DNA from 3 places in the Thermorhabdus hydrogeniformans genome. Region 1 is predicted to be linked to each of the others. Evidence: riboswitches for the same ligand, from Rfam matches in the RefSeq annotation. Region 1 holds a riboswitch; each other region holds the start of a gene.
The links. A riboswitch is a leader RNA that binds a small molecule or an ion and turns the genes downstream of it on or off. The one in region 1 is predicted to bind cobalamin.

Region 1 (10,439 bases):
GGTATCGTACCCGGCGGCGGCACCGCTTTCATCAACGCCCTTCCCGCCCTTGACAGGTTAAATGTCGAAGGTGACGAAAAGGTTGGCGTTGAGATAATCAGGAGGGCGCTGGAAGAGCCCGTAAGGCAGATCGCCTTCAATGCCGGAATCGAAGGCTCCATTGTGGTTGAGAAACTGAAATCCAGCGAAAAAGGTATTGGATTCGACGCACTCCGCGAAGAGTACGGCGACATGATAAAGAAGGGTATCGTGGATCCCACAAAAGTTACCAGATCTACTCTGCAGAATGCGGCCAGCGTAGCGGCCATGGTGCTGACCACCGAAGCCGTGGTGGCAGACATCCCTGAGAAAGAAAAGAATCCACCAATGCCCCCTTCTGATATGTATTAATATTAATAAACAATCGAAGACCCGCGAGATTCGCGGGTCTTTTTTTGATATAATTAATGCGGTTCCAATATACTTCTGACTTCCGGCGTCCGGAATGTGGCAGGGTTTGGCCGGCCCTTTCCGAGGCAGCCGGAAAAGGGAGTAAAAGAAATTTGCTTTGCGGTTTGTAAACTCCAAGACATCAAAATACTCAAATTTATGAAGGAGGCTTTAACCAAATGAAAGGGATAAAGTCCATTGAGTTCAGGGATGGAGTCCTGAAGTTGATTGACCAGCGGAAGCTGCCGGAAAAGCTCAGTATTTTCGAATGCAGGACTTGCAGAGATGTGGAGTTTGCCATAAGAGATATGGTGGTGCGGGGGGCGCCGGCCATCGGGGTTGCCGGGGCTTACGGCATAGTGCTGGCCGCCGGGGAAAGTATGGGCCTTCCACGGGAAGAGTTTTTGAAAAAGCTAAAGGAAAGCGCCGACTTTATAGGGAATGCGCGGCCCACGGCCGTGAACCTTATGTGGGCCGTAAGGAGGATGGAAAGCGTCATAGAAAAAAACGCCGGAAAGTCCAACAAAGAAATATATGAAGCCTTGAAAAACGAGGCCGACACCATATTTGGGGAGGATGTAGAGACAAACCTCGCAATGGCAAGGCACGGTAACAGTGTTATCCCCGAGCAGGCAACCATTCTCACCCACTGCAACACGGGAGCCCTGGCCACAGTGGGTTACGGGACAGCCCTGGGGGTGATACGGGAGGCTCACTATTCCGGAAAAAAGATAAGGGTTTTTGCCGACGAAACCCGGCCGCGGCTCCAGGGGGCGAGGCTTACCGCCTGGGAACTGGTGCAGGAAGGCATCCCCGTTACCTTAATACCCGACAGCGTCGCCCCGGTGCTTATAAGAGACGGGAAAATAGATGTGATCCTGGTGGGTGCCGACAGAATTGCTTTGAATGGAGATACCGCCAACAAGATAGGGACCTTCATGGTTTCCCAGATGGCAAAAGACTTCAAAGTGCCCTTTTATGTGGTTGCCCCCACCTCCACCATAGATTTTGACATAGAAAGCGGCGGGGAAATAATCATTGAGGAAAGGGACTCCCGCGAGGTGACCCATATTGGCGAAGTGAGAATCGCGCCGCAAGGCGTTGAAGTATACAACCCCGCCTTCGACGTAACTCCTGCCGAAAACATAACCGGAATAATAACGGAAAAGGGCATTATTAAACCGCCGTTTATGGAGAATATTATGAAATTGAAATACTGCCATACTAAAAGCTGATATATTTAAAGGCAAGTGAAGGACAACGTGTTGACTGCTCTTTCGACCTCGCGTATATTCCTGCCCGCAAGGCAGAGTTCTTGAGGCGTGCGGCAACCGTCGCGTCTTCACTTTTTTGAAAGGCTTTTTTTCTTTCATTACAGGTGGCACTTTTAACCCGAGCATCAGAAAACCGTCCATTTCGTCCTTTAAAACCATATCGTTCTCTCTCTTTTTTCTACTCTGGTAAAATTTATATTGAGAACAAGAAGAAGCCCTCCGGGAAGTGGTTGCAAAAATCAACCAGCAACAGGATTTGCAAGAACTAATCCCATGGATGAGAGAACAAAAGGCCAGCCTAAATATACACTAAATATACAGCTATGAAAAATAGAGCTAAAGAACACCTGATTGAAAAAGTTGGTGACCAACTTCGGGCTATGATGCCATGGTTAGAAAAACGGGAATTAGTGTAGGAACTTTTTTTAGGGAGGATTTTAAAATCCTCCTTATTTTTGATATTGAAATGTTTATTGCATCATAAAAGTGGACAGCCCTTGATATAATCAATTATATTGATAGTAAACATCTTTTTTACCTACTACAAGTATGAGAACTTTCTTTAATGTTTCTTCCTTGAGCCTTTCCCGGGCCTTCAGGCTATCTATATATCTTTTCAGCTGTTTAAGGCCTTCTTGCGTGAAGAGCTACAGCATTTACGAGCCGGTTATTGTCTAAATTTAGACCTCTCTGCAAATTCTCGTAAAACCTTTCCCAGTAAACCGTTTTGATAACATAATTGGGTATTGATAGTATAACCCGGTTTAATAAATTCTTTTTGTGTAAAACCAATAATTAAAGCTCTCCTTTAACTTTTTCTCGCCGGAGCTGGTATCAATGCCTGCAAAGCTTACTTTAAATATGAGGTAGCTGTTTTTCTTCGGGGTGGGGTGCTTCCCTATATACAGGTCTCCGAAAAGCTCGTTAAATTCCTTTTGGGAATTTACATCATAGTAACTTTCCAGCATGGATATAAAAAGGCTTTTGCCGAACCTTCGGGGCCTTATAAAAAACTGATATGGAGCATAGTTTTCCAGCACTTCTATGTATTTTGTCTTGTCGACATACAAATAATTTTCTTTTCTTAAAATTTTAAAGTTGGAAATGCCGTAAGGAATCTTTTTCAAGGGTTTTCACCTCGATTCCTATTTTCTCGAGTATAGCATTTCCAGGAAAAAAATAAAGATAACCGTACGTTTTTAATATATTTTCATGAAGTTGATTATAAAAAAGACTTTTAATATCAGGCAAGTTAAGTTTTGAAAAGTATTTTTAATCGAATATTGTTATTGACATATGCTCATAATATTACTATAATAAAACTGGAGGTTATGAACATAAGACCATAACAAGAGAGGAGAGAAAGAGTGCCGAGACCACCCAAATGGCGCAGAGTGGAGTTTTTGCCCGACATAACATATTTTAAGCCAGCGGGTGTGCCGCTCCGGCAGCTGGAAGAAGTTATCCTGACGGTGGAAGAACTGGAAGCCATTCGATTAAAGGATCAGGAGGGGCTGGAGCAGGAAGAATGTGCCGCGAGGATGGGCATTTCCAGGCCCACCTTCTTCAGGATAATAAATTCGGCCCGCAGCAAAGTGGCCGAAGCCCTTGTAAAAGGAAAGGCCATCAGAATAGAAGGAGGAAATTTCAGAATATCGTGGCCGGTAAGATGCAAAAGATGCGGGCATGTCTGGCGTGAGAGCGGGAAGCCCGATATGAATCAGGACTACGAATGCCCCGAATGTCACAGCAGAGAGTGGGTTCCAGCAGGAAATCACCGGGGATGGTGCCATGGCCGCCGGCGAAGAGGGCCGTTTGATTATGTAGATTAACCCTGGGCAAAAGGCGGTTAATCTGCCGAATGAGCCTGACATTTTTATCATATGCTGTTGCCGCATATGCGGTTTGAATGTGCTCATAATCAAAAAAGAAAGGGTGTATTTGATGAATCAAAATGAAGCTGATGCACAGAAAGATGGGGTCAAAACAGCCAATAATGCTCCGGAGGTAGACAAAATCCCTGCAGGTGAATTAAACCGCATAAAAAACGTGATAGCTGTCATGAGCGGGAAAGGCGGTGTAGGCAAGTCCACCGTAACCGGGCTTCTGGCTGTAAGCCTGCAGAGGGAAGGCTACAAAGTGGGCATCCTTGATGCCGATATCACCGGCCCCAGCATACCCAGGATGTTCGGCGTAAAAAAGCGCCCCGAGAATATAGGTTTCGGCCTGATGCCGCCCGAAAGCTCCTCGGGAATTCGGATAATGTCGCTGAATCTATTGCTGGATAATGAAGATGACCCTGTCATCTGGAGAGGTCCGCTTATTGCAAACGCAGTAAAACAGTTCTGGAGCGATGTGATTTGGGGAGACCTTGACTTTTTGCTCATTGACCTTCCTCCTGGCACCGGGGACGCACCGCTTACCGTCATGCAGTCTTTACCCGTGGACGCACTGGTAATCGTCTCATCGCCTCAGGATCTGGTTATGATGGTAGTGAAAAAGGCCATAAAAATGACCCGGATGATGGGCGTTCCCGTATTGGGCCTTGTGGAGAATTACAGTTACCTGGTTTGCCCCAAATGCGGCGAAAAGATAAAAGTATTCGGTGAAAGCCGCGGAAAGGAAGCTGCAGAGCAGGTGCAGATTCCATATCTAGGTTCCCTGCCGGTGGACCACAGGCTCACGGAATTGTGCGACAGCGGCAAAATAGAAATGTACAATAGCGATGAGATAAAGCGTATGGGAGAATGGGTAAAAGATCTGGAACGTCTTAAAAAGAAATAAAACTACTTGACTGTCGGAGATGGCCCGACACCTCCGGCAGCGGACTTAGTATTTACGATCACAGAAAGGAGGTGAAAAACATGCCGAGAGGCGATGGAACGGGCCCCATGGGGTTCGGCCCCATGACTGGCAGAGCCGCAGGTTTCTGCGCCGGTTTTCCGGTACCGGGCTATATGAACCCTGTCGGGAGATTCTGGCCGAGAGCGGCAGGTTATGGACTTGGCCTCGGGTTTGGTGCCGGCCGCGGATGGAGGCGGCGCTACTATGCCACGGGTCTGCCGTTCTGGGCAAGGGGATACTACCTATATGGTCCCGCAGCGGTATATCCTGCCGCCGGGGATGAACAAAAGTATGAGACAGAGGTCCTTTCCCGAGAGGCCGAAATCTTAAGAGAGCAGCTAAAAGAAATAGAAGAGAGACTGGAACAGCTCAAAAGGGCAAAAAAAGAAGGCCTTGATGAAGAAAAAGGCCGGGAATAAAATGAGCTTACCGGCAGGGGGCGGGTGGCGGCCTGCCCCTGCCGGACTTTGTAAAGTAGGATGATTATCGATAAAAAATTATATTATAGCTCAAATCTATTATATCACAATCAAAACAGAATATCTAACTTTCTTCTGGCGAAAAAAAGAGAGGGCATTTTTGGATAAAGAAAGGGATAACCCAAAATTAAACTAAGCGGGGGACTGAGAATGAAAGTTGCGATTACATCCACAGGCAGTGATCTGGATTCCATGGTGGATGAGAGATTCGGGCGCTGCAGGTATTTTATTTTTGTTGACCCGGATACTGAGGAATTTGAAGCCATGGAAAATGAATATACGGGCGGCACCCATGGCACGGGTGTTCAGGTAGCCCAGTTCATAGTTGATAAGGGGGTTTCCGCCCTTATAACGGGGAATGTGGGCCCCAACGCCATGAGGGTATTGACGGAATCCGGAATAAAAGTATTTACCACCAATTCTATGAGCGTCAGAGAAGCCGTGGAATATTATAGAGAAGGCAAATTGAGCATGGCTTCTGGCCCCACGACAACACCGCATATGTAAAACGACAAAAAGTGAACCATTTCCGGCAGAAGAGCGACTTTCTACACTAAGTTCCACACTCATATTAATCAATCTATAGATTTGGAGGAATTTTATCATGAAGATAGCCATAGCCACCGATGGGAATATGGTTTCGGCCCATTTCGGGCACTGTCCCCAGTATACCATATATGATGTGGACGAAAAGCAAAACAGGATAAACTCGAAATTGGTAATTGAAAATCCGGGTCACCAGCCCGGCTTCCTGCCCGGGTATCTGGCAGAATTAGGGGTTAACTGCATTATAGCCGGGGGCATGGGCCCAAGGGCTCGGGAACTGTTTGCCCAGAATAAAATTGCAACCATAACCGGTGTATCCGGCCGGGTGGACGATGTGATACGGGAATATCTCAAAGGGAATATGGCGGGCGGCGGCAATCTGTGCGATCACGGAGAAGGAGATCACAGCGGGCATTGCTCCCACTGACGCACAAGATTATTTTCCAAATGGCGGTGAAGTCATGATAATTGCCATTGCCAGCGGGAAAGGCGGCACAGGGAAGACCACGGTGGCCGTAAATCTTGCCTTTTCATTAAAAGATGATATGCCGGTGGCATTACTGGACTGCGATGTGGAAGAGCCCAATGCCCATATTTTCCTTATGCCTGAATTTACCGAAAAGGAGCCTGTTACCCTGCCGGTGCCTTCCATAGATTCCGATAAATGCACCCACTGCGGAATTTGCACCAAAATATGCGCCTATCATGCCCTGGCCGACCTGGGCAAACAGATACTGGTATTTGAAGAACTCTGCCACGGCTGCGGGGGATGCAGCCTGCTCTGTCCTCCCGGAGCCATAACGGAAATTCATAAGGAAATAGGGTTTGTGGAACGGGGAACTGCCAGAGGTATGGAATTTATCCAGGGGACCCTTTCCATTGGCTCGGTTCTGGCTCCACCGGTAATCAAGAAAGTGAAAAGCAGGATTAAAAGCGGCCCTGTGGTTATAACGACTGCGGCAGAAAATCTGCCCGCAAGCAGGCAAGATGGATGCCGCACAAAGTTTCATCAAATCTACCGTTTAAATAACTTCGAGGCTTGCCTCGAAGATAAAAATCTAAGAGTTGTTATAATCGACTCGCCTCCCGGCACGTCGTGCCCCATGATAAATGCTGTATCCGGAGCCGATTACTGCGTGCTGGTGACCGAACCCACGCCCTTCGGGCTAAACGACCTGAAGCTGGCCGCAGGAGTTGTCAGGGAACTCGGAATCCCTTTCGGCGTTGTAATTCCTCAGGACCGGCGGAGGTTTTGAGGGATATAGTCATGGCTCTAAATAATACGGATTTAATTAAATGTCATAAATAAGATTGACTTAAACAGGCTTTCAGAAAAGGTCCGCAATCCTGCCAGTTTAATTAAACCTCATAGAAAAGATTGACAAGAAAATAGACAATATCATATAATAAAAACGAAAGCAGGTATCATGAAGATACGAAAGCATGACCATGAAGGTCTATGGCGGATGAATCCGTCAGGGCTTCATGGTCTTTTGTTTTATCAAAGTTTTTTGTGTATGCCTTGAAATAATAAAATCATCAGGAGGTATCTCAAATGCCATCAAAAAATTATAATCTTGCCACTTCCGGTTTGCTGATAGCCATCGGTATCCTTTTACCTATAGCTTTTCACTCTTTTAAGATGGGAGGGCAAATCTTTTTGCCCATGCACCTGCCGGTACTTTTGGGCGGTTTTATGCTGCCCTGGCAATTCGCCGGAGCCGTAGGACTAATTACCCCCTTCCTGAGCTTCCTGTTTACCTCCATGCCGCCGGTGCCGGGGGTGTTTGGTATGATGGCAGAACTTTTTACATACGGGTTCGTTGCGTCTGTAGCTTATAATAAACTCAGGCTGGGAATCTATCCGTCTTTGATAACATCAATGCTTGCCGGGAGATTTGTATCTATTGTAGGCAACTGGATTATCGCTGCCGTTATCATGGGCAAAACCTTTAATTTTGTAAAATTTACTTACGGGCTTTTTGTGGTGGCGCTGCCCGGAATAGCCATTCAATTAATTCTTTTACCGATCCTCGTAAAGTTGATTGTAACCGGCAGCAGGAAAAATGAACCGCATAAAATTTAAAGGAATGTGATAAAAATGGTGTTGACTCAGAGAGATTTTTTTAACAATTTGGCTTCTGAGTGGGACAATAAAGTAACACATGATCCGTTCAAGTTGGCGGAAATAATAAATCTGATAAATTTATCAGAAGGTGCCTGTGTTTTAGATGTGGGGTGTGGCACCGGAGTGCTGGTTCCTTATATAATTGAAAAAATAGGGCGCTCCGGCCGCATTGTGGGCCTTGACATCGCGGAAAAAATGGTGGAAAGGGCCAGGGAAAAATTTCCGGAAAGAGACTTTCCGAATGTGGATTTTGTCGCTGGAGACATTATGAATTATAATTCCCGCGATTCCTTTGACTTTATAATATGTTATTCTTCCTTCCCGCATTTTTCCGACAAAGAACAAAGCATTAAAAAAATGACCTCCCTGTTAAATCCTAAAGGCAAGCTCATCATATGCCATTCCGAAAGCAGGGAAAAGATAAACGGCCTGCACCGGTCTCTAGATAAAGCCGTATCTTCGGACATTCTGCCCGCCGGCCTGCAGGTGGCGGCCTATATGCAGTCGGCCGGGTTAAAAGTGGAAACTGTAATAGATGATGAAGAAAAATATGTGATTATAGGTATTAAAGGATAAGAAGATGGCTAAATAGATAAGATTTTTGCCGGATTGCATGCGAAACCCTGCTTATTGCTTTTTTAACCAGAATTTAGTATAATAAATTAAAAATGATAGATAATTAAAGTGTCTTTAAAAAGCAAGTCATTACGTTTTAATCATTCGCTGGTGCTGCATCAACGGCGTGAAAGTTTAAATAGAATATTTGAGATGCAGGTGTTTTAATCCTCAGGATTAAACTTAAAAGGGAAGTCGGGTGAAAATCCCGCGCGGTCCCGCCACTGTGAAGGTGAGCCGCCTTATAATACGCCACTGGGAAACCGGGAAGGCATAAGGCGGCGATGAACCTGAGCCAGGAGACCTGCCTGCATCCGGATACACTCACCTACGAGAGATAGGGAGGTGTGTTGATGTGCATTTCAACTCGACATAAAACCCCTTAACTTTTCGTAGTTAAGGGGTTTTTCGTTATAGCTGATGAAGATTATTCAAAAGAGGGAGGTAACGATTTTGATTAAAAAAGTATTTGCAGCTGCTTTAATGCTGTGGTTTTTACCGCGGCAGGTTTTTGCCATGCACATAACGGAGGGGTTTTTACCATTAAAGTGGGCCATTGTCTGGGATTTACTGGCACTCCCGTTTATTATACTCGGTTTAATCTCCATAAGAAAGTTGGTAAATAAAAACCCTAAATTGAAAATGCTCCTGGGTTTTGCCGGGGCTTTCGCCTTTGTGCTATCTGCACTTAAGCTCCCATCGGTGACGGGCAGCTGTTCCCACCCGACCGGAGTGGGCCTGGGAGCCATCCTGTTCGGGCCGTGGGCCATGAGCGTGCTGGGAAGTATTATTCTTCTCTTCCAGGCATTACTTTTAGCCCATGGCGGTATAACAACTCTTGGAGCAAACATTTTTTCCATGGCGGTGGTGGGGCCTTTTGTATCATATATAGTCTACCGGAGCATAAAAAAGATGGGCCGGTCTGGACGGCTTTCGGTTTTCCTGGCAGCCGCTCTGGGAGATTTATTTACTTATGTGACCACATCTTTCCAGCTGGCTCTGGCATTTCCGGCCGATACCGGCGGATTTGCCGTATCCTTTATGAAGTTTATGGCAATATTTGCGGTTACCCAGGTGCCCCTGGCCATAAGTGAAGGGCTTTTGACCGTGATGGTGATAAACCTGCTGTCTGCGTATAACGAGGATATGCTTACCGGACTTTCGGTGATTTCAGGGGAGGGTCGTTATGAAGAGTAAAGACCTTTTACTAAAAAATTTATTTCTTGCTCTGCTTGTAATACTACTTGCAGTCTTTCCGCTGTTTATATTAAAAGGCGCTGAGTTCGGAGGTGCCGATGGCAAGGCGGAGGAAGTCATCCTTGCGGTAAAATCCGGTTACCAGCCGTGGTTTAAACCACTATGGGAGCCTCCCAGCGGCGAGATAGAAAGCCTTTTGTTTGCCCTTCAAGCTGCCATAGGGGCGGGGTTCATAGGTTACTATTTCGGTCAGTTAAAGGCGAGGAAAAATGCTGATAGATAATTTTGCATATAATAACAGACTTAAAAGTGTGCATCCGGGGGAGAAACTGGCTTTTGCTTTTATCTCCGGGGTGCTCTGCTTTGTTCCCAATATATATGTAAATATGGCGGTTATTTTCATTGTTGCGGCGGTGCTGGTATTTAAAGCAAAGATTCCGGTCAGGGTTTATTTAAAAATTCTTTTTCCCCCGATATTTTTTCTTTTAATCAGCATTCCGGCCGTAGTGATAAATGTATTGCCTGCCGGAAGTGATATGTTGATGGATTTTGCGGTGTTCAACATGAGAATCGGCGTGACATACGGGGGTTTGAAGACGGCGGGGTTGTTGTTTTTCAGGTCCATAGGCCTCGTTTCCTGCGTGTATTTTCTTGCGCTAACAACACCCGTGCCGGACCTTATGATGGTACTGAAAAGGTTGAAGCTACCGGTGATTTTTCTGGAGCTCATGCACCTGATGTATAAATATCTGTTCGTTCTTCTGGAAACTGCCGGCAGGATATATGTATCGCAGAATTCCCGGCTGGGATACGCATCTTTAAAATCAACTTTTTCTTCTCTAAGCATGCTTTCATCGGCACTCTTCATCAGAGCGTATGACGATGCCGAAAAATTCTATACGGCGCTTGCAGCAAGATGCTATGACG
Region 2 (10,439 bases), on a different contig from region 1:
CCGGTTAAAAAGATGGCCTTGAATCCTGCGGCCTGCAGGGAACCGGTTAAAACGGTGCCGGAAATGATTTCCCCGCAGGAGAGGATAAGGTCCATCTCCCTCGGAGATACATTTGAACCCGAAGCTTCCAGAAGACCCTTCAGGGTATCGGTGGCATAAGGGGCGCCCCGCCTCCCCATGGCGGAAACCACGACCACCAGCCGGTAACCCTGCTTTCGGGCATTAATTATTTTTTCTATCACCCGCCGCCTCGCTTCGGGTGTGGCCACCGATGTTCCTCCAAATTTCTGTACCAGAATCTTCATTTTTGCCCCCACCTATATCAACCCGTAATTCAATAACAATTCGGCTATCTGGACCGCATTGGTGGCGGCGCCCTTCCTCAACTGGTCCGCCACAACCCACATGCACAGCCCGCTGGGGCAGGATATGTCCTCCCTGATGCGGCCTACGAATACCTCGTCGCGATTGGAGCAATCCGCAGGCATTGGATAAATCGCCTTTCCGGGGTCGTCCATCACGACCACCCCCGGCGCCCTGCTCAGTATCTCCCTGGCCTCCGCCGGGGAAAGCTTTCTTTCGGTCTCAATGGTAACGGCTTCGGAATGGCTTCTCAGCACCGGCACCCTGACGGCTGTGGCGCTAATGAGAATGCTGTCGTCGTGGAACATCTTCCTGGTCTCATATACCATTTTCATTTCTTCCTTTGTGTAGGAGTTTTCCATAAAAACATCTATGTGAGGTATAAGGTTAAAAGCTATCCGGTGCGGAAAAACCTTTGGCGGCATCATGTCACCGGCCAGCACCGCACCGGTCTGTTCTATCAGCTCGTCCATCGCTTCCTGGCCCGCGCCGGATACGGCCTGATAAGTCGAAACAATCACCCGCTTAATCCTCGCGGCATCGTGGAGCGGCTTTAAAGCCACCACCATCTGAATGGTGGAACAGTTGGGGTTGGCGATGATGCCCCGGTGCCACCTGACGTCGTCGGGGTTTACTTCCGGCACCACCAGCGGCACCTGGGGATCCAGGCGGAAATTGCTGCTGTTGTCGATGACCACGGCGCCGCGCTTTACGGCTTCGCCTGCGAATTTTAAACTGGCCTCTCCTCCGGCAAACAGCGCGAGGTCCACGCCGTTAAAGGATTCCGGGGTTGTTTCTTCGATTTCGTATTCCCTGTCACCGAATTTTATCTTTTTCCCGGCCGAGCGCCTGGTGGCCAGCAATTTTAAATTTCCTACGGGGAACCGGCGCTCTTTGAGCACTTCCAGGATGGTATTCCCCACAGCGCCCACCCCGACTACAGCTACGTTCAATTTCTTCATTTCTCATATCCCTCCAGAAGTTGTTGCATCAATTTATTTTATTATAAATACCTGAAAAAGGTGCTTGCCAAAAGACCGTCAGAACTCCATCAAGTTTTCCAGCCCGATAACCACCCCTTGAAGCTCCCGGACTTTCCTTACGGCCAGGAGAACACCGGGTACAAACGACACCCGGCTGGTGGAATCGTGCCTTATGCTCAATATCTGACCCAATCCGCCGAATATCACTTCCTGGTGGGCTATCAGCCCCGGAAGCCTGACGCTGTGGATTCTTACGCCATTCAGGCTTCCTCCGCGGACGTTGGGTAATTTCTCCAGCTCGGGCCTTTTGGCCTCTTCCACATGCCCCCGTTCGCGGTTAATTAGTTCCGCCGTCATCAGTGAAGTCCCCGATGGGGCGTCGAGTTTGCCGTCATGGTGAAGTTCGATGATCTCAACATCCGGGAAGTACCTGGCGGCCATTCTGGCCATCAGCATCATTAAAACCGCGCCAATGGCAAAATTGGGCGCCAGGAAAGCACCGGTACGGTTTTGCTCACACCAGGCCCGCAGTTTTTCAATATCCGACGGAGCCAGTCCGGTGGTACCTATAACAGGCCTCACTCCGTTGAAAACGGCCACCCGCGCGTTTTCCAGGGCAGCCTGGCTGTTGGTGAAATCTACCATTACCTCGGCATCGGTTCTTTTGATAACCTGTTCCAGGTCTTTTTCCACAATTATTCCTGTTTGTTTTTTCCCCACCAGTTCTCCCAGGTCTTGCCCCGTGCCCGCCACGTCTACGGCGCCCACCAGTTCCATATCCTCCTGTTCCAGAATGGCGGAAGAAATTTCCCTCCCGACCCTCCCGGCCGCGCCTGTCACGATGACTTTAATTTTACCCGCAACCATGACACTCATCCTTTCCAAGTTTTTTATATATTTATATGCAGACCGGTAAACAAACAGCAGCCCATTTTCCGCGATCAGGCGATTTTGTTCCGAATAAAAAATCATAAAATTAAAACGATTATGGCACCAGAGCTCATAACCGTTTTACACAAATTAAAAAAATTCCCACGGTTGTGAGATAGCGCTCCACCAAATAACACTCTGGTGACAGTGCCGCACCTCTTAAATGCGACCCCAGCCCGGGAACGCGGGAATTCCCGGACTTCGGCGAACGCCCCTTTCCCGCCGGATCATCGCCCCCAACTCACCGGCGGTACTCTTGGCTATCGCAACCTCTACCTCACCCCTCTGCCGACAGGGGTATTAATTTTTATTATATTATCATTAACTTCCATGCCATGTCAAGCTTTTTCTCGGCTCTTTTTTTTAATATTGCAATGATTTTCTTATTTGTTGACACAACCGACAGCTTTTTTATATAATAATATCAGTAAAATTGCAGCAACCCTCTCGAGGTGCCCCCTTGGGGGAGAATAGGGAAGACCGGTGAAAGTCCGGCGCGGTCCCGCCACTGTAAAGGGGAGCGGCTTAATGTATCCACTGGGAAACCGGGAAGGATTAAGCGGCTGTGAACCTGAGCCAGGAGACCTGCCTTGAGAGGTTTTGATTCCGGGGATGATGGTAAAGTCCGCGGTCTAATGCATGTTAGACTGCGGGCTTTTTCATTTGTGTTAAAAACAATAAATACAGGAGGGTTCAGGATCATGCAAAAAACAAAAAATCTGGTTTTGACGGGAATGTTTATTGCCCTAAGCGCCGCGGGGGCCGCCATCAAGTTGCCAAGCCCCACGGGGACGGTTGCCTTCGATTCGGCCCCGGGGTTTCTGGCCGCCCTTTTTCTGGGCCCCGGATACGGTGCAGTCACCGCCGCCCTGGGGCACCTTTTTACCGGTTTTTTAGCCGGATTTCCCTTGACCCTGCCCCTGCACTTGATTATTGCCCTGGAGATGGCCGTTTTCGCCTGGGTGTACGGCCGGCTCAAAAGATTCAGCCTTCCACTGGCGGTGGTCGCAGCCACGCTTCTAAACGGGATAGTGGCGCCGGCCAGTTTTATCCCGCTGCCGCAGTTTGGCTTTGGTTTTTTTGCCGCCATGGTTATTCCGCTGCTCTCGGCTTCTTTTGCCAACGTGGCCTTGGCCGCCCTGGTTTACAGGGCCGTGGCGGCGGTTTTCAAACCGGATGAAGCATCTCTGTCAAATAGATAGATGTGAAACCACTTTCTACGCAAAGATAAAACCATAGATTACACTGGAGGGGAAAAAGTTGGCAGAAAACAAAATCCTGCCCTCAAACCGGGATGTGTGCATTGTAGATATTCCGGGGGACTTCTATCTCACGATAGCATGCGATTCCGCGGGGGGGATTGGTGAGAAGCGGAGGGATGTGGTGAAGGTACCGGCATCCGTGGTGGGGAGGTTCACCTGCCGGGTGGCCCTGATGGAAACCCTGGCCGTTGGGGCCGCCCCAAAGGCGGTGGCGGCCGCCGTATGCTGCGAGCCGTCACCCACCGGGGAAAAAATCTTGGCGGGAATCAGGGAGGAATTGTGCGAAGCCGGCCTGGACCTGCCCGTGGTCATCAGCACAGAAAAAAACATCCTCACCTGTCAGACAGGCCTCGGCGTCACGGTAACCGGAATAGCAAAAAAAAGCGACCTGCGCGTGAACAGAACGCGGGCCGGAGACAGGCTTTACTGTGTCGGGATGCCCAGGGTGGGAGACGAGGTAAAATTAAACGACTCCCGGATCGCCGACACAAATCTGGTAAGAAAGCTTTCCCAGATTCCATGCATACATGACATAATTCCCGTTGGTTCCAAAGGCATAAAAGGCGAAGCGGAGCTCCTGGTGTCACATCTGGGTCTTTCACTGACCTGGCAGGATAATGTGCCGCTGGACATAAAAAAATCCGCCGGCCCGGCCACATGCGTCCTGGTTACCAGCTCCGAGGATTTAAAACTTACGTGTTCCCAGCCGGTATACTTATTGGGCGTCATTGATGTTTGAAGGCCATAAGCTCCCATCGGCCTGCACCCATCTACCTGCGGGTTTAAAACTGCTGTTACTGCTGCATTTCCATGGACTTTATCGCATCCTGGATATTCTTTTCCGCGATTTGAGCCTTGATTTTTATTAGGTTCGGGTCCTTTTCGGCAAGGGCCTGTTGGAATTCTTTCAATGAAAATTCCACCTTTCCGGCGGTATCCATATTTTTAAGCTGAGCCTTAACTATTTCCCAGCCGGCAAGAGCTTTGGCCATTGCCGACGACGCCTCGCTTTCCTCGTTGTTCAAAGCCCTGTACAGCGCGTTTCTTATATTGTAGAGGATATTTTTGGCTTCGGGGGGCGACTTGGTTTTGAACAGTTTTTCAAAGGAGACGGTTTTTTCGTAGAGGTCGTTAGCGGAAAGCAATCCCTGATATAAATCCTGCCGGGTAAGGGTCATGGTGAGCCGGTTGAGGTTGGCGCTGAAGGCGCCCACCATGTCGGGGGTGGCTCCGTTTTTCATGGCTTCGGGCTGGAAGCTGTTCCACTGAGAGTGTATCTGGGTGACGGCCTGTTCAAATTTGGCCCAGTCGGGTTCCGACTCCTGTCCCGCCTGCCCCTGCATGCCGCCCTGGCCGCTCTGCTGGCCACCCTCCTGACCCCCTCCCTGACCTTTGCCCTGAGATTGCCCGCCTTTCTGTCCGCCCTGCCCACCGCTTTGCCGGTCGCCCTGCTGCCCCTGACCCGCCTGCCCGGCTCCCCTCCCCTGAGACGTGGGAGAGGGGGCGGCCTTTTTCAAATACTCTTTTTCAAAATCCTTAACAAGCTTTTCCACATCTGCCTGGAGTTTTTGCAGGGCTTGAGACTCCTTCTTTTCGGAACCGGAACCTCTGGAAGGGGATTTTGCCGGCTTCCTTGAACATCCGCCGGTTACTGCAAAACTCGAAACTGCAAGCATCAACGCCAGCAGATATATGAAAAATATCCTTAAGGCTTTTTGACAGTTCATATAATCACCCCTGACGTTCACCTTAAGAATATTTTTCCCCTTCCATGCGTCTTTATCCGTTGACCCAGACCCTTTTATTTATTTACTTGAGGGCAAACATGAGCTCCCCTTCAGCCGCAAGTTCCCCATCCACGGTGGCCCTGGCCCTGCCTTTACCCACCGGGCCTTTGACTCTGGTAAGTTCCACCTCCAGAGTCAGGCAGTCACCGGGAACCACCTGCCTTTTAAATCTCATGCCGTCGATACCGGCAAAAAGGGCTATTTTACCCCTGTTTTCCTCAAGGCTCAGTATGGCGCAGGCACCTACCTGAGCCAGAGCTTCCACTATAAGGACACCGGGCATGACCGGCTTTCCCGGGAAATGTCCCTGAAAAAAAGCCTCCCCCGCCGAGACGTTTTTAATCCCCACCGCCCGTTTGCCTTTCTCCAGCTCCAGAATCCTGTCTACCAGCAAAAAGGGGTAACGGTGCGGTATTATTTTCTGAATTTCTTCAATACCGAGCAACACTCATCTTCCTCTCCATTTAAGTCTCTCAATTCCACAGCCTTCCCTTAATAACGACACCGGTGCCTATGGGCCTCGGGAAACCCAGCGACGGCCTGTTCACAATCCTGCCGCCGTAGTACATGGTGGCCGAAGCGCCGCCGTCCAGGGCCGCCGCCTGCCTCACCCCCATCCCGAGCAAAAAAGCGGACAGCCGCTGCAGGCTTACGCCCCTGCCCGGCCCGGTGCCTTCGACGGTTACAAAAATCACCCTGCCGTCCTCCGATAACCCGACGGCGCTGCGGGCCACCGGAATGGTCGTAAGCCCTATCCTTTTCTCCCACCGCTTTATCGTCACCTTCCCGTCTTTTATCATGTAAGGCCCCGTCTCAAAGGCGTTTTTCATATCTTCTGCCGAGACCCCCGGCGGATAATCCACCGCAACACCCGATTTTAACGGCACGTCTATTTTTATTTTTGGCAAAATAAGGTTTTTTAAAAAAGATTTTTCGCCGATATACAGAACTTTGCCGCCGGACGGTATTTCCGTAAAAGACCCTTTGACCACACCCCGCACTCTATTTTCGCTAATTATCACATTATACCCGAGGGGCTTTTGCCGGGTGGTGGAACCGTAACGGTGAGTATACAGAACAGCTTCCGTGGAACCGCCGGAACGGTTGAGGCCGTCTAAATAAAATCTTTCCCCGTTTATCTCCACGTAAGCCCTGGCCTTTACCGGCAAAAGCCTGGGCCTGCCCCGTCTGTCGATGAAAAACACCGGGTCTTCCCCCGTGGGCATGGTTATCCACTCGCCGTCTATGACCACCTGGCCCACAGGCTGGCCGTAAGAGTGGAAAAAACCCCCGTTTATCGCCGCAATGGCCCCTGACCTTTCAGCCATTTCTTCCAGGGTTTCAAAGCCAAAGACCTGGTCGAGGGAGAGCACGGGTTTAATGGTAAACTCGGGGCTGGCAGGGTCTATAGTAATTACGTAGGCCTTTTCCCGCCCGGAGCCGGCGGCGATTTCCATTTCTTCAAAGTTGAGAGCGTCCCCGGACACATATCCCCTGGTCATGAGGTTGGCCAGGAGTGCGGCCATCAAAAAAACGGTCTTTAATTTAATCACCCTCCCGCCAGCGCGTCTTTTATAAACGCCGAGGACGGACTTTTTTAAGCCCGCCCTCTTGAAAAAATTAAATTTAGATGTATTTTGACAGCTGCGTGTAAAGCTGGTCCGCCAGACCTATCCCGCCGCCCCTGGCCAGTTCCACGGACAGGGCTTCGTCGTGCATGGACTGGATTATGTCGTAGGATACTCCCTGCTCAAAAAAACCGTTACGGGGAACAGTATCCCTCATTTTCTTTAAGAGGTAGTTCATAAAAATGGCCTCGAATTCCCTGCAAACCTCTTTCAAGGCTTCCCTGGAATTCGCTGCGCCGCCCGGCCGCTGTGCCTCATAGGCAGCAAGTTTATACGCTCCGGGAATACCCGTATCGCGACTCAACATATCCATAATAATCCAGCGCTCCTCTACCTGCGGAGATTGTTGGCTTCACCCAGCATTTCGTCTGCGGTCTGGATGGCCTTGGTATTTATCTCGTAAGCCCTCTGGGCTGTTATGAGGTTAACCATTTCCTCCACCACCTGGACGTTGGACATCTCCAGGAATCCCTGCAGTATGGAGCCGTATCCCGGTTCGCTCGGATCCTGTTTCAGCTGGTATTCGCCTGAAGCCGCCGTCTGTTCGAAAAGGTTGTTTCCGGCGGCCAGCAGTCCTTCCGGGTTGAGGAACTTGACAATGCCCACCATGCCCAGCTCCTGAATGTTGCCGTTCTCGTCTTTGCCGGTGATGAGCCCGTCGCCCGATATGGTTATGTCGCTGTAACCTTCGGGTATGGTTATGTAATCTTCGTCGGCGCTGAGCACATAGTATCCCTCCGAAGTCACCAGGTTCCTGTCGGTGCCGTCAATGGCCACCTTGAAGGAGCCGTCCCGGGTGAAGGCCCTGGTGCCGTCAGGCCTTTCCACCATGAAAAACCCCTCGCCGTCTATGGCAAGGTCGAAGGTATTGCCCGTCTGCTGGAGATTGCCTTCGGTAAAGGTCCTGGCAGTGGCGGCCGGCCTCACGCCGTGCCCCACCTGGATTCCCACCGGGGTCCCCAGCCCCATCTGGTAGACGTCGGGCCTCCTCAGTGTTTCATAAAGAAGGTCTTTAAATTCCACGCGGCTTTTTTTAAAGCCGGAGGTGTTGACATTCGCCAGGTTGTTTGAAATGGTATCCACATTGAGCTGCTGCGCCAGCATGCCAGAACTGGCGCTCCAAAGCGCCCGCATCATAATACATCCCTCCTTGAATTTAGGACGCCGCCTCGGTCGTTCGGCGGCAGAGGGCCCCCGCGATGCGGTCCGGCCCTTTGAACATTATATTCGAGCAATGTCGTTTACGGCCTTGCCCAGGGTTTCGTCGGCGGCCTGAACCGCCTTCTGGTTGGCTTCATAAGCCCTGAAAGCCGTTATGAGGTCCACCATTTCGGATACGGAGTTGACGTTGGAGCCTTCCAGTGCGCCCTGGATGATCCGGGCCTGCGCCGGCAGCGGCTGAGCCGCGGAGACGTACAGGTTGTCCCCCTGCTTGGCCGGAGGCGCCTGCTGCGGAAAGGCCACCACCACAAGCCTTGCCACAAAGTTTCCGTCAGAAAATATCTCTCCCCGTTCGTTTATCGTAATATCACCGCTGCGGCCCAGTGCAATGGGGCCGTTTTCCCCCAGAACATAATAGCCCTCCCTGGTAACAAGAAATCCATCCCTGTCCAGGGTGAAACTGCCGTCCCGGGTGTAGCGCACGCCTTCCCCCGTCAGGACTTCGAAGAACCCTTCGCCCTCGATGGCAAGATCCAGCGGGTTTGAGGTGGTCTTTATCGGTCCCTGGGAAAAGTTGGTATTTATTTCATCCACCGTCACCCCCGTCCCCAGCACACCTATAAAAGGCCTCCAGTCTACAGGTTTTCCCGGCGGGACGGTCTCCGGGTCGTCGAGCCTGTACAGCGCCATTTCGGGAAAAGCCCTCATTATGACCCTGTCTTTCTTAAAACCTGTGGTGCCGACATTGGCTATATTGTTGGATATAACGTCGGTCCTCTCCATGTTGGCCAGCATGCCGGAAGCCGACGTATAAAGTCCCCTTAACATGTGTTCACCTCCCCTTTTTGCAGGATTAAAATTCTATCTGGTATAAACGGCGCCGGAACCCAGCTTGTCCAGGTTCTCCAGGGCCCTGCCCGCCCCCAGAGCCACACATGAAATCGGATCTTCGGCCACGGTAACCGGTATACCGGTCCTGTGGGAAATCAGTTTGGCCAATCCTCTCAGGCACGAACCGCCGCCGGTCATGACTATGCCCCGTTCGCTGATATCGGACGCCAGTTCCGGCGGAGTTTTTTCCAGGATGCCGAATATGGCGTTGATTATCTGTTCTACCGGCTCCTGGAGGGCTTCGCAGGTTTGCGCGGCGGTTATCCTGACGTTCTGGGGAAGGCCGCTCACAAGGCTCCTGCCCCTTACCTCTATGGAATCATTTTCATTACCCGCCTCCGGAAAAACGGTGGCGACGTTGATTTTGACCTCTTCGGCGGTCCTTTCGCCGATCATCAGATTGAATTCCTTTTTTACGTACCTCACAATGGCCTCGTCAAACTTATCCCCGGCCACCCGGATGGATTCGCCGCATACTATGCCTCCCAGTGAAAGCACCGCGATATCGGTAGTCCCCCCTCCGATATCGACGACCATGCTCCCGAAGGGCTTGGATATATCTATCCCCGCGCCTATGGCGGCGGCCACCGGTTCCTCGATGAGAAACGTCTGCCGTGCTCCCGCAGCCGTAGCGGCTTCGATGACGGCCCTTTTTTCCACGGTGGTGATCACGGCCGGCACACATATCATAACCCTCGGCCGGAAAAGCCTGCGAGGGATCACCTTGCTCAAGAAATACTTCAGCATGATTTCGGTAGTGGTGTAATCGGCAATGACCCCTTCTCTTAAAGGCCTGATGGCCACAATATTTCCAGGCGTCCTGCCGATCATGCGCCTGGCTTCCTCCCCCACGGCCAGCATCTTGCCCCTGTCCCTGTCCATGGCCACCACGGATGGTTCCCTCAGCACAATCCCCTTGCCCCTGATATAAACCAGTATTGACGCCGTTCCCAAATCAATGCCTATATCCATGAAAAAAATGTAACCTCCTGATATTTTTAACAACATTTCAAGGATTTAAATTCTACATTTTTATTGAAATTCCTTCTTTTGGACTTAAAAGTTTGTCACATGTTCAGATACTTTTTCTTGGTGGCCCTACCTCCCCTTATATGGCGCTCCGCTTTGTTGTATTCCAGAACCTCCTTTACAAGCCTGGCTTTTTCAGAATTTATTTCCGGCAGCCGCTCGGTCATGTCCTTGTGCACCGTGCTTTTGGAAACCCCGAAGACTTTGGCGGCCTGTCTTACGGTGGCTTTGGTTTCAATAATATATGCCGCAATCTCCATAATGCGCTCCCTCATGTAATCCTTCACGGTGATTCCCCCTACAAGCAATTTTAGTAAATATATATGAAGGTCCGCCCTATATTAGAAGACAAAAAATAAAAGAACCTGCCATTTTCAACTGAGATAACGAGCGATTTATCATAGC
Region 3 (10,439 bases), on a different contig from region 1:
AGGCCTTTATCTCTTGCATAGGGGAAAAACACTATCGCCATTGTCATTATCCAGCGGCTTATAACGGGATAAGTAATAAGAGCTGAGCGAACGAATTCCTTTGAAAGTGAATTGATAAGCGAATACTTTAGTAAAATCAAAAGCGCAATGCCCAGAGCTCCGTAGGTGCCGATGCGGCTGTCTTTCATTGCTAAAAGTTTTTTCTCTCGGTCCCCTCCGCAGAAAAGCCCGTCCATGGTATCGGCAAACCCGTCAATGTGCATTCCACCGGTAATGATTGTAGCTGCCGTAACTATTAGAACTGAAATAACTTGACCCGATAAAAATTTATGCCCCACGGTATAAACTATTGTTAAAATTCCCCCGATAAAAGCCCCCACCAGAGGAAAGAAGGCGATCGACGAGCCCATTTTTCTTTCATCAAAGGCCACCTGCGGCAAGGGAATCCTGGTTAAAAACAACATGGCCACATAAAGTCCCATGAAACTTCTCCTTTATTCCCGGAGTATTATAAACATTCACACTTTTACCGTATTCTGGATTTGTAAAAACAGCATACCTGATGATAATAATTGTTCAAAAATTTAACTCAACAAGGAGAATGCTCATAAATGTTTGCATAATCTTATTATCGTTAATATATATCCGCCAATAGAGTTAATATACATCCACCAATAGATAAAGTTCTCCGACTATCAATGAAATAATTGAAGTTAAAATACTCAGAACCACAGTAGTTTTTATATCTTCCGGCATTATTTCTCTCAACTTTTCTCCCAAATAAGCTCTGAAATGCGGTCTGCCGAAATAGTAGTTTAAGCCGCCCAGCCTTACGCCCAGCACTCCGGCGGTTATCGACTCTGGAATCCCGCCGTTAGGGCTTTCGTGTTTTTTTGCATCCGAAAGGACCGTTTTCAGGCCTCGTCTTGCGTCCAGCCCCAGGATGGCTGCAGCCGCAAGCATCAAAATTCCCCCGATGCGGGCCGGTATGTAGTTCAAAAGATCATCGGCCCGGGCTGAAAACCATCCCATGTGCAGATATCTTTCATTTTTATATCCCACCATAGAGTCAAGGGTGCTGGCCGCTTTAAAAGCCATGGCCAGAGGCGGCCCTCCAATAAACGCATAAAACAAGGGCGAGATTATGCCGTCCACAGTATTTTCAGCGACGGTCTCCACAGTGGCCCTGCATATTTCGTCCACCGGGAGGTCCCGAGTGTCGCGGCCCACAATACCACTTAACAGTGCCCTTGCCTTTTCAATATTACCTTTTTTAAGTTCGCCGTATATCTTAAGGGCTTCGTCGGCAAGATTTCTTGCAGCAAGACACGTATAAAGCAACCAGGTTGAAACTGCATGCCCCAACCAGATGTTTAAATGGTAAGCATATTTTATCACAGAGAAAGTGATAATAAAAGCCGCAAGAGTGGTTACAAGCCACAGTATGATACCGGCGACTTTCAGGCCGGCGGGTGTCTTGAAAATCTGCCGGAGGGCTTTTTCCAGTACGCCAATCAATTTTCCCGTCAACACCACAGGATGGCTGGGCCGGCGGGGATCGCCAAGGATTAAATCCAGTAAAAATGCCACTAAAATAATTACTTCCATATTTAATACCTCTGGCAATTTTTATCTATTTTATTTAAGAACAGGATCGATTTGATGGCTGCGGGAGCAAATCATGAAATCTCTGAGAGCGGCGATCAGTTTTTCATTTGCCTCTCTGCCCTTAACCGCCACTCTGAAAAAGCTGTCGTTCAGAAATTCAAAATTGCTGCACTGCCTTATAAGAATACCCTGCCTCTTGAGGCTTTCAGCCAGCTGCGAGGCATTAAATCCACCCGTAATCCTTACAAAAATAAAATTCGCCTCGGGTCGAAAAGGTTCAAGTCCAGGAACCTTTCTCAATTCCTTCCAAAGCCATTCCTTTTCCTGGGAAATAAACTCCCTGGTCCTTTGTATGTAAGATTTGTCTTTTAAAACCGCGGCACCCACAAAACCCGCAAAAGTATTGATGTTCCAGGGGTCTTTAAACTGATACATCTTTTCGACAATCCGCCGGCAGGCCAGAGCAAAACCTATCCGGAGGCCCGGGAGGGCGAAAAACTTTGTAAGGGACTTAAGTATAATCAGGTTCTGATGAGTTTCTATCTGTTCAACCATGCTCTGACTTTTTTCTACAAAATCCATAAAGGCCTCGTCAATCAATAGGTAGGCTCCTCTGTTCTTCAATTCGTCCAGAATCATGGTCAATTCTTCTTTTGAGGTGAGTTTCCCCGTGGGATTATTGGGATTGCAAATTACCAGTACGGATTTTTCGGTAACCCGGTGCTTTATCCTATCGAATAAAGTCGGGGTCCATTTGAAATCATTTTCTGTCATATCTACCAGCTCGATTTTTATTTGCCTGCTTTTGCAGGTCAAGGCATATTCGGAAAAAGTTGGAGACGGTATGACGACTTTTGTCGGTCTTATGACATCCAGTATTATGTGCACCAGTTCTGCGGAACCGTTGCCCGGTATTAAATTTTCCGCATTTGTTCCATAATACTCAGCCGCGGCCTGTTTTAACTCATTTTGCTCTGTGTCGGGATAGTAAACGATGTCATCTATGTGATCTGTTATAATATTTCTCACGTAATCCGGAAACCCCAGGGGATTGATATTGGCACTGAAATCCAGGATGTCGCGGTACGCTATGTTGATTTCCCTTGCTGCTTTATAGACGTTGCCACCATGGAAACGGGTAATCATGATAACATCTCCCCTATGATGTATTGGAAACATGTTTTTGCTGCAAAACTTACAAAATGGCCGCATCACATTTATTATTCTTTCCGATCAACACTCTGGGTCCGGAGCTGTCGGTCTTGGTTCTTATAATCCTGTAATTTTTTCCGTGTTTTTTCATTATTTTATTTAACTCCGAAAAAAACTCTTTCGGCAATATATAATCTTTACGAAAAAAAACTCCTATCGCAGAACCGCTGTGAGCCACATTTACTCCAAGGGCATTGTATTTCTCCCCGATTTCTATGATATCAGACAAATGAGGTTTAAACAAAATCCTCTGGTGAGCCATGGCGCTTTTTATCATGGCATCCCCGAGAAGGCTTATATCATTCTTATCGAACGCATTTCTTGCAAGCTCGAGAGCTTCCCTTACCTGCGGTTCTTTTCTCATGTTCAATTCCTTTAAATCCTCACGATTATTGAATTTACGGGTATCCACCATCTCTCCGGTATCTATGATATAAACCTCTAAACCCGGAAGTTCGCCCAGCCTTTCGCGCCATTTCCCCTCGATATGATCAAAAATCATCACCCCGCCGTACATTATGCCGTCACTGGGTTCTATGGACAGGGCTATATCGGCAATAGCGGCAGGTGAAATTTTCTCACCCAGAGCCGCCGACACCGCAAGGCATGTGGCCGTTATATCGGCGGTGCTGGAAGATAAACCTATACCCCGGGGAATTTGCGAGTTAATGGCTAGGGTTACGGAAAAGTTGCCGGCCCCGAAATATTCCAGGGTTTTTTGGGCCGCCCGTCGGGCTTTAATATTATCAGTACTGTTATGGCGATTAATTGAATTGACAAAATGGCTTTTTTCAATTGAAAGCTCCACTGAAACTTCGGAATAAAGGGCTATGGGGCACGTTATCAAAAAATTCCGGGTTCCCAAGACCCCCTGCACAATTTCTCCGCAGCTTCCTGGACAACGGGCTTTACCTATCATAAAAACTCCTTCTTAACAAACCGCATTTTTTTGATTATTTTATCTTTAAAGGTATACCCGAAATCATAAAGAAGACCTCGTCGGCGGCGTTTGCCATCATCTGGTTAGTTTCCCCCAGCAAGTCCCTGTAAAGCCTGCCAAGAGGATATTCTGGCACAATGCCGAGACCCACTTCATTGGAGACAATTATGACCTCCTGCTTCATGCTTTTCGCCGCTTCTATTAATGACCGGACCTCCTTCAGAAGATCTTTTCTCAACCCTTCCCACAATTCGGGATTTTCTGCTTCTTCCAGGGGCAGCCAGTTGCACACCAGAAGGGCCAGACAATCTATCAACACAACTTTAAAATTCACGAATTTTTCGCCATTCTCTATCTCCCTTAAAGCCTTTGATACATACCTGGGCTCTTCAATGGTCTCCCAGTGGATGGGCCTTCTCTCCCGGTGCAGTGCTATTCTCCTGGCCATCTCCTCATCCAGTGCCTGGGCGGTGGCGACATAAACGACCTTCTGCCCCGATTCCATCGCCTTTTTCTCGGCAAACCGGCTCTTGCCGCTCCTGGCCCCCCCGGTGATAAAGGTGATTTTCACTTTTCTTCCCCTCTTTCCGATTATAGCCTGTAGTCTCTGTTTTTCTTCTTTAAGAGCAGGTAGAGAAAAAACGGCCCGCCGAACAGCGCAGTCAGTATTCCCACCGGCAATTCCGTAGGCGCAATCACCACCCTGGACAATGTATCGGCCAGCATGAGATAAAGGCCTCCTACAAGAGCCGAAAACCAGAAAAGTCTGCGGTGATCAGGTCCTATGGTAATCCTGGAGACGTGAGGAATAATCAAACCCACAAAACCGATGACCCCGCTCACCGCCACGGCCGAAGCCGTCAGAAGGGCCGCCGAGGTCAGGCTTATTTTCTTCAAGTGTTCGGTATCCACACCGGTAAAAAAGGCCGTATCTTCGCCCAGCTGCAGTATGTTTAAAGCCCGTAAATTTAACGCGCCAAGAGCCAAGCCTGCAATTCCATAAGGCAGATTCAAAAGCACTTCGCTCCACCCCTGGGATGAAAAACTGCCCAGCAGCCAGAAGTATATCTGGTGCAGTTTTTGGTCGCTGAAATACATGAAAAAAGACACCAGTGCTGAAATAAAGCTGCTAACGGCAATACCTGATAGCAGCAGGGTAAAGGAATAAGTTCTCCCACCAACGCCGGCTATGCTGTAAACTATAAAAATCGTCGCAAAAGCTCCAAGAAAGGCAAAAAATGGCACTGAGCCCACCCCGATAATTCTGAGGCCGGAAAAAAACATGATGGCAAGGGTAGCTCCCAGAGAAGCCCCGGCCGACGCCCCTATAACGTATGGGTCTGCCATGGGGTTTCTAAAAATACCCTGGTAAATGACTCCCGCTGCCGAAAGCTCCGCCCCGACCAAAAAGGAAAGTGCGATTCGCGGGAGTCTCAATTGCAGTATTATGGCTTCTTCGGATTTTGACCAGGACACAGGTATTCCAGGACCGATAAAAGGCAGGCGGTGAAGCAATATTTTTATAATCCGGCCGGGATCGATGTCAACCGAACCTGTCCGCAGCGAAAAAATGCCGCCTAAAATTATGGCGCTAATAACCATCATATATATCCTGCTATATCTAAAATCCATTTTTTTAGAAATTATGTTTTCTGCCAAATCCTGCCCACGAGACCTCCCGGTCATGCCATTGCCTCCAGTTATTTTTTAAACAGCTCGGGGTGAATAATTTCCGCAAACCGCTCAAGTCCGTCAACCAATCTGGGCGTAGCCCGCTGGACTATGTCTTCATCCACATAAAAGACTTTTTTGTTTTTTATGGCGCTGATATTTTCCCACCCCGGCCGCTTCAATATATCATCAGCCGATTGGCGGGTGGAACCGTGGTGCGAGAAAATTATAATATCGGGATTCTTGGCGATAATCATCTCCTGGCTGTACTGCGGGTACTGCTTATCCGCATCGGCGGCTATATTTTGCCCCCCCGCCTTCTCTATAATGTCATTGACAAAAGTGCCGGGTCCAGCAGTAGTGTATGGTGAAGGCCATACTTCGTAATACACTTTAAGCCGCTGTTTCTCGGCAAGGCCTGCCACCCTGCCCTCCACATTATTAATTCGGGCTTTTAAAGAACTTACCAGCTCCTTGGCCTGCACAAGTCTTCCGGTGGCTGTACCTATTATTTCAATACTGTTTAACATATCCTGGATATTCCCGGGATTGAGTACTATAACCGGCACATTGAGCTTTTCCAGTTGCTCCACCGGCTTTTGGTGCATCCCGGTGGCCAGAACCAGGTCCGGTTTAAGGGAAATCACCTTTTCCATATTGGGGTCCGCAAAACCGCCGATTTTTTCCTTTGTCTTGGCCTCATCGGGGTAATCGCAATAATCGGTAACCCCGACCACCTTTTCCCCAAGGCCCAGTGCAAAAAGGATCTCGGTATTGCTCGGAGCCAGGGATATGATCCTTTCCGGTAGCTTTTCTATCGTGACATCCCGGCCCATCTGGTCTTTTACCGTAAGCGGGTATACGGCCTCTTTATTATTATCCTGTGATGATATTTCCTCTGCTTTTTTCCCGCCGTTATTCAAACTGCCACATCCGGCGACCAAAGCCGCTACCAAAACTATTACAAATATGCATATGAGCGACCGTAAAACCTTATTTTTCATGATTGTAATCCAACGGCATTCCCCGCCGTTTTGATTTTTACCTCCTGATTTTAAGTTTTGGTTGAAATTTAAAATAAAATAACCCGGCCTTCCTTTGAAAAAACCGGGTTAACGCTTACCAGCATACGTACTCCCCCTTTCCTTCGAAGGCTCGTACCTGTTATCAACAGGCAGGTTTCCTGGCTTCCGGATCATCTTGCCTGCGCCTTCCCGGTTTCCCAGTGGCATTAGCAGTTCATCCCCGGTTACAGTGGCGGGACCGCTCAGGATTTTCACCTGATTCCCTTTTAACCTCGGCGGCACCTGTTGATGCAATAAATTTTACTCTATTATACTCCAAACCGCCCATTTTAACAAGTAGAGGATTTCCTCATAAATATAAGGAGCCTAATTCAAAGCCTTTTAGAATTCCCTAACCGGCATGGCCCTTTCTGAAGTACTTAAGAAATATGTCCCACGCCAGAAAAATAAATATTAGAAAAACCGCCACGGCGACCAATTTATACTCCAAAGGCAGCCCAAGGAGCAACCGCATATTGTCGTACATTTTTATATAAAATACAATCCAGAAAACGGCCCACAAAAAATCGCCAATCAAAGAAAAAAGCACGTATGAAAAAAAATCAATGCGAAACAGGCCAGCAGCCCATATGGCCGGTGTTCTGGTTATACCTATCCAGCGGCTGACCATATTCGTAAGACCACCATATCTGTTAAACCAGTTTTTTATTTTATATATATCCTCATCCTTTATCTTCAAAAATATGTTTAACCTTTTTATAATCGGCCTGCCCCCGTAATACACCAGATAATAGGCTAGGATGTTCCCCGATAAATTGCCTGCTGTAGCAATTATGATGACATTAATCAAAGACATCTTTTTTATTTTAACGAAGTAGGCCGCCGCCATGAAAAGTAACTGAACGGGCAGCGGCAATCCCGTCCCTTCAGCCAGCAAACTAAGATAAAGGCCGAAGTAACCGTATTTAATTATAAGCTCGCTGGCATACCCCCAGAGAGTGGACATGCATATCACCCAGAGCTAATTATACACAAACGAAGCCCAAGTTTAAATACACTTAATTTTTTATAAAAATCAAATCTTTCCTCAAAAACATATAGACCCGATTTTTATAATCGATAGCAAATTCGGTGATGTGTATTGCCCCAGGCAACAACATCACCGAATTTCTACTCTATAGACCCATAAACAACCTATCCTTTATACCTTTAAGCGCCCTGGCATGGCGGGATTCATCTTTCGCAGCTTCATCAAATACATCATGAGCTTCGTCGATATTATTTTGTTTTGCCAGGACGGCGGCTTCTCTTTTGGTGCGGTTGGAGTTTTGCTCACCATTTATGGCTTTTTCCAGGTTGTCCCTGGTGGTACCTACCTCCCCGTTTAACTCCGCAAATCGTGCAGCATGGGCTGCTTCTTCCCACGCAATGGTTTTGAATACCTCCGCCACCTCCGCAAATCCTTCTCTCTGAGCCTGACGGGCCGCTGCCAGGTACCAACCCACTTCCATACATTCACCCTGATAATTTTGGGTGACCGCTGCCTCCACCGCCGTCCCTTTTGTCGTTCCCAGTTGATTTTCAACAATTAAGTTTAGTTCCATCAGGCGTCCTCCTTTTATTAAATTCCAAATTAAAATTGAATAAAAATTTGTATCAATCTATGGTATAATTTTTATATTGGTTTGTCCCATTTTATTATGTTTTACTTCGCCATCTTTTTCATTAAATGCTCATTTTCACGGTTTGCTGAGCCGTAAAGCATTTCCCAACCATGAAGCTTGACTTTTTTTAAAAAGACCGGTTGTTTTGCGGCTTCAATTTTGAATCTTTTATAGAGAGAGGGATACTTCTCCGTATTTTTATGTCGTTGTCCCTTTCAATTTTAAACATTTTTTCCCCATAAGCTCACCTCAAGAATATTTTGTCCCAAAAAAACAATATTATTCCAGGATCTACAGAAAGGAGGAATTCGCCTTGATAGAGCTTTTTAATGTCACGAAAAGATATGGAAACAAGACGGCGGTTAACAATATATCTCTTTTCGTAAAAAGGGGTGAAATCCTGGGGCTGCTGGGGCCGAACGGGGCCGGTAAATCCACCACGATGAGACTCATAACGGGATACATTCATCCCAGTTCGGGCCTTGTAAGGGTCGCGGGATATGATGTGGCAAAACAGCCGGTAGCCGCTAAAAGGCATATCGGTTACTTGCCTGAAACCCCTCCCCTTTATAAAGAAATGACCGTCAGAGATTTTTTAAACTTTGCCGCCGAATTAAAAGGGTATAAAGGCAAAGATAAAAATTCCAGGATTATTAAGGCCATGGAAGAAGTTGGAATATCAGACGTCAAAAACCGCCTGATCGGTCACATTTCCCGGGGATACCGCCAGCGCGTAGGTCTCGCCCAGGCTCTGATAGGAGAACCGGAAGTCTTGATACTGGACGAACCCACGGTGGGTCTCGATCCTCAACAGATTATAGAAATTCGCCAGCTCATAAAGAACCTTGCCGGCAGGAGGACCGTCATTCTAAGTTCACATATCCTGCCTGAAGTAAGCAGTCTGTGCCACAGGGTGGCTATTATCAATAAGGGAAGGCTTATCGCAGAGGATACCCCGCAGAATTTAAGCCATGCCCTCATGGGTCGCCAGGAAATTAAACTGGAGGTAAAAGGGCCCCAGGATGAGGTTGTGGCAGCCCTCCAGAATATCCCCGGGGTTAATAGCGTCTCCGTCAAAACCGGTTTCGGCGGCGGGAATCACACCTATGTCGTCAGTGCCGAAAAGGAAAGGGATGTGCGGGAGTCTGTGTTTTATGCCATGGCTCAAAAAGGATTTCCCATACTGGAGATGAAATCCTCTTATATGTCTTTAGAAGATATCTTCCTGGAGCTGGTTACAGAAGAACCGGCTGCCGGACCCACAGGGGAGGTGCAAAAAGGATGAGAATTGTTTATGCCATTTTCAAAAAAGAAATGAATGGGTATCTCCTATCACCGCTGGCCTATGCGATTATAGCCGTTGTCCTGGGTCTGGCGGGGTATTTCTTCTCCGTAAATCTTTTCGTATCACGCATCGCGGACCTTACGGGACTCTTTATGAATCTTGCCGTCATTCTGATTTTTGCGTCTCCAATGCTTACGATGAAGCTGATGGCCGGTGAAGAGCAGGAGGGCACCATGGAGTTTCTTCTCACATCCCCCATTACCATACCTCAGCTGGTAATCGGGAAATACCTGGCTTCTCTGGGGCTGTTCTTGATACTCATAGTTATGACACTGATATTTCCGGGGATTTTGGTTTTCATTTCCACGCCGGACAAAGGTGTGATCCTGACTTCTTACCTGGGGTTTTTCCTTCTCGCAGCCATGTATCTTGCTGTTGGGATAATGTGTTCGTCTTTTACCGGCAGTCAGCTTATAGCCGGTATGTCCGGCTTCGGCATTTTGCTCATCATGTGGGTAATGGGCTGGCTCTCCGGAAATATGTCAGGCCCTTTGGAGAAGCTTGCCAGGAATATCTCCATACCCGAGCATTACGGGGATTTTTTGCGGGGAATTGTTGATACAACCCATATTACATACTTTCTGAGCATCATCGCATTTTCGCTTATCATATCGATGATCGGCGTTGCAAAAAAAACCTGGTCTTAGATAGGAGGTGCAAGATGAGGTTTAAAAAATTCTCCACTGCATTTATAGTTATCGCACTCCTTACCGCTCTCACAGGCGTAAATTATGCCGGTCAAAAGTTTCACCGGCGGTGGGATTTTACAAAACTCAAGCGCTTCACCCTTTCCGATAAAACCAGGGAAATCATTTCGGGCTTAAAAGAACCGGTAAAAATCACGGCTTTTATTGCGGAAGGCAGCGGTACGGGGAGTGACATAAAAAATCTATTAAAGGAATACGATTTTGCATCTGAAAAAATTAAAGTAGAATTTTTTGACCCCGAAAAGAACCCCGCCATGGCCAAAAAAT

Region 2: another riboswitch for cobalamin. It lies ahead of ACKX14_RS11930 (ECF transporter S component); the one in region 1 lies ahead of ACKX14_RS04405 (energy-coupling factor ABC transporter permease).
Region 3: another riboswitch for cobalamin. It lies ahead of ACKX14_RS04845 (ABC transporter substrate-binding protein); the one in region 1 lies ahead of ACKX14_RS04405 (energy-coupling factor ABC transporter permease).

What each region holds. Positions count from the first base shown of each region.
Region 1 covers NZ_JBJYKD010000006.1:58,683-69,121, forward strand. Annotated here, with positions in the region: gene groL (chaperonin GroEL) at 1-390, shown strand, start outside; gene mtnA (S-methyl-5-thioribose-1-phosphate isomerase) at 609-1,664, shown strand; partial or broken gene ACKX14_RS04360 (AAA family ATPase) at 2,498-2,830, opposite strand; gene ACKX14_RS04365 (DUF134 domain-containing protein) at 3,071-3,535, shown strand; gene ACKX14_RS04370 (P-loop NTPase) at 3,648-4,487, shown strand; gene ACKX14_RS04375 (DUF5320 domain-containing protein) at 4,568-4,966, shown strand; gene ACKX14_RS04380 (NifB/NifX family molybdenum-iron cluster-binding protein) at 5,177-5,533, shown strand; gene ACKX14_RS04385 (NifB/NifX family molybdenum-iron cluster-binding protein) at 5,631-5,999, shown strand; gene ACKX14_RS04390 (P-loop NTPase) at 6,034-6,828, shown strand; gene ACKX14_RS04395 (ECF transporter S component) at 7,128-7,658, shown strand; gene ACKX14_RS04400 (class I SAM-dependent methyltransferase) at 7,674-8,276, shown strand; cobalamin riboswitch at 8,456-8,641, shown strand; gene ACKX14_RS04405 (energy-coupling factor ABC transporter permease) at 8,799-9,512, shown strand; gene ACKX14_RS04410 (energy-coupling factor ABC transporter substrate-binding protein) at 9,502-9,795, shown strand; gene cbiQ (cobalt ECF transporter T component CbiQ) at 9,782-10,439, shown strand, end outside.
Region 2 covers NZ_JBJYKD010000026.1:2,667-13,105, forward strand. Annotated here, with positions in the region: gene dapG (aspartate kinase) at 1-305, opposite strand, end outside; gene ACKX14_RS11920 (aspartate-semialdehyde dehydrogenase) at 318-1,325, opposite strand; gene dapB (4-hydroxy-tetrahydrodipicolinate reductase) at 1,404-2,213, opposite strand; lysine riboswitch at 2,385-2,559, opposite strand; cobalamin riboswitch at 2,710-2,883, shown strand; gene ACKX14_RS11930 (ECF transporter S component) at 2,978-3,478, shown strand; gene ACKX14_RS11935 (alpha-ribazole kinase) at 3,537-4,277, shown strand; gene ACKX14_RS11940 (hypothetical protein) at 4,333-5,265, opposite strand; gene fabZ (3-hydroxyacyl-ACP dehydratase FabZ) at 5,348-5,770, opposite strand; gene ACKX14_RS11950 (phosphodiester glycosidase family protein) at 5,799-6,878, opposite strand; gene ACKX14_RS11955 (rod-binding protein) at 6,952-7,266, opposite strand; gene flgG (flagellar basal-body rod protein FlgG) at 7,284-8,090, opposite strand; gene flgF (flagellar basal-body rod protein FlgF) at 8,175-8,942, opposite strand; gene mreB (rod shape-determining protein MreB) at 8,976-9,977, opposite strand; gene spoIIID (sporulation transcriptional regulator SpoIIID) at 10,073-10,321, opposite strand.
Region 3 covers NZ_JBJYKD010000007.1:22,051-32,489, reverse strand. Annotated here, with positions in the region: gene cobS (adenosylcobinamide-GDP ribazoletransferase) at 1-482, opposite strand, end outside; gene cbiB (adenosylcobinamide-phosphate synthase CbiB) at 658-1,608, opposite strand; gene cobD (threonine-phosphate decarboxylase CobD) at 1,639-2,754, opposite strand; gene ACKX14_RS04860 (GHMP family kinase ATP-binding protein) at 2,804-3,739, opposite strand; gene cobU (bifunctional adenosylcobinamide kinase/adenosylcobinamide-phosphate guanylyltransferase) at 3,774-4,331, opposite strand; gene ACKX14_RS04850 (FecCD family ABC transporter permease) at 4,352-5,446, opposite strand; gene ACKX14_RS04845 (ABC transporter substrate-binding protein) at 5,461-6,435, opposite strand; cobalamin riboswitch at 6,588-6,757, opposite strand; gene ACKX14_RS04840 (DedA family protein) at 6,848-7,462, opposite strand; gene ACKX14_RS04835 (ferritin-like domain-containing protein) at 7,632-8,060, opposite strand; gene ACKX14_RS04830 (ABC transporter ATP-binding protein) at 8,434-9,405, shown strand; gene ACKX14_RS04825 (ABC transporter permease) at 9,402-10,112, shown strand; gene ACKX14_RS04820 (GldG family protein) at 10,127-10,439, shown strand, end outside.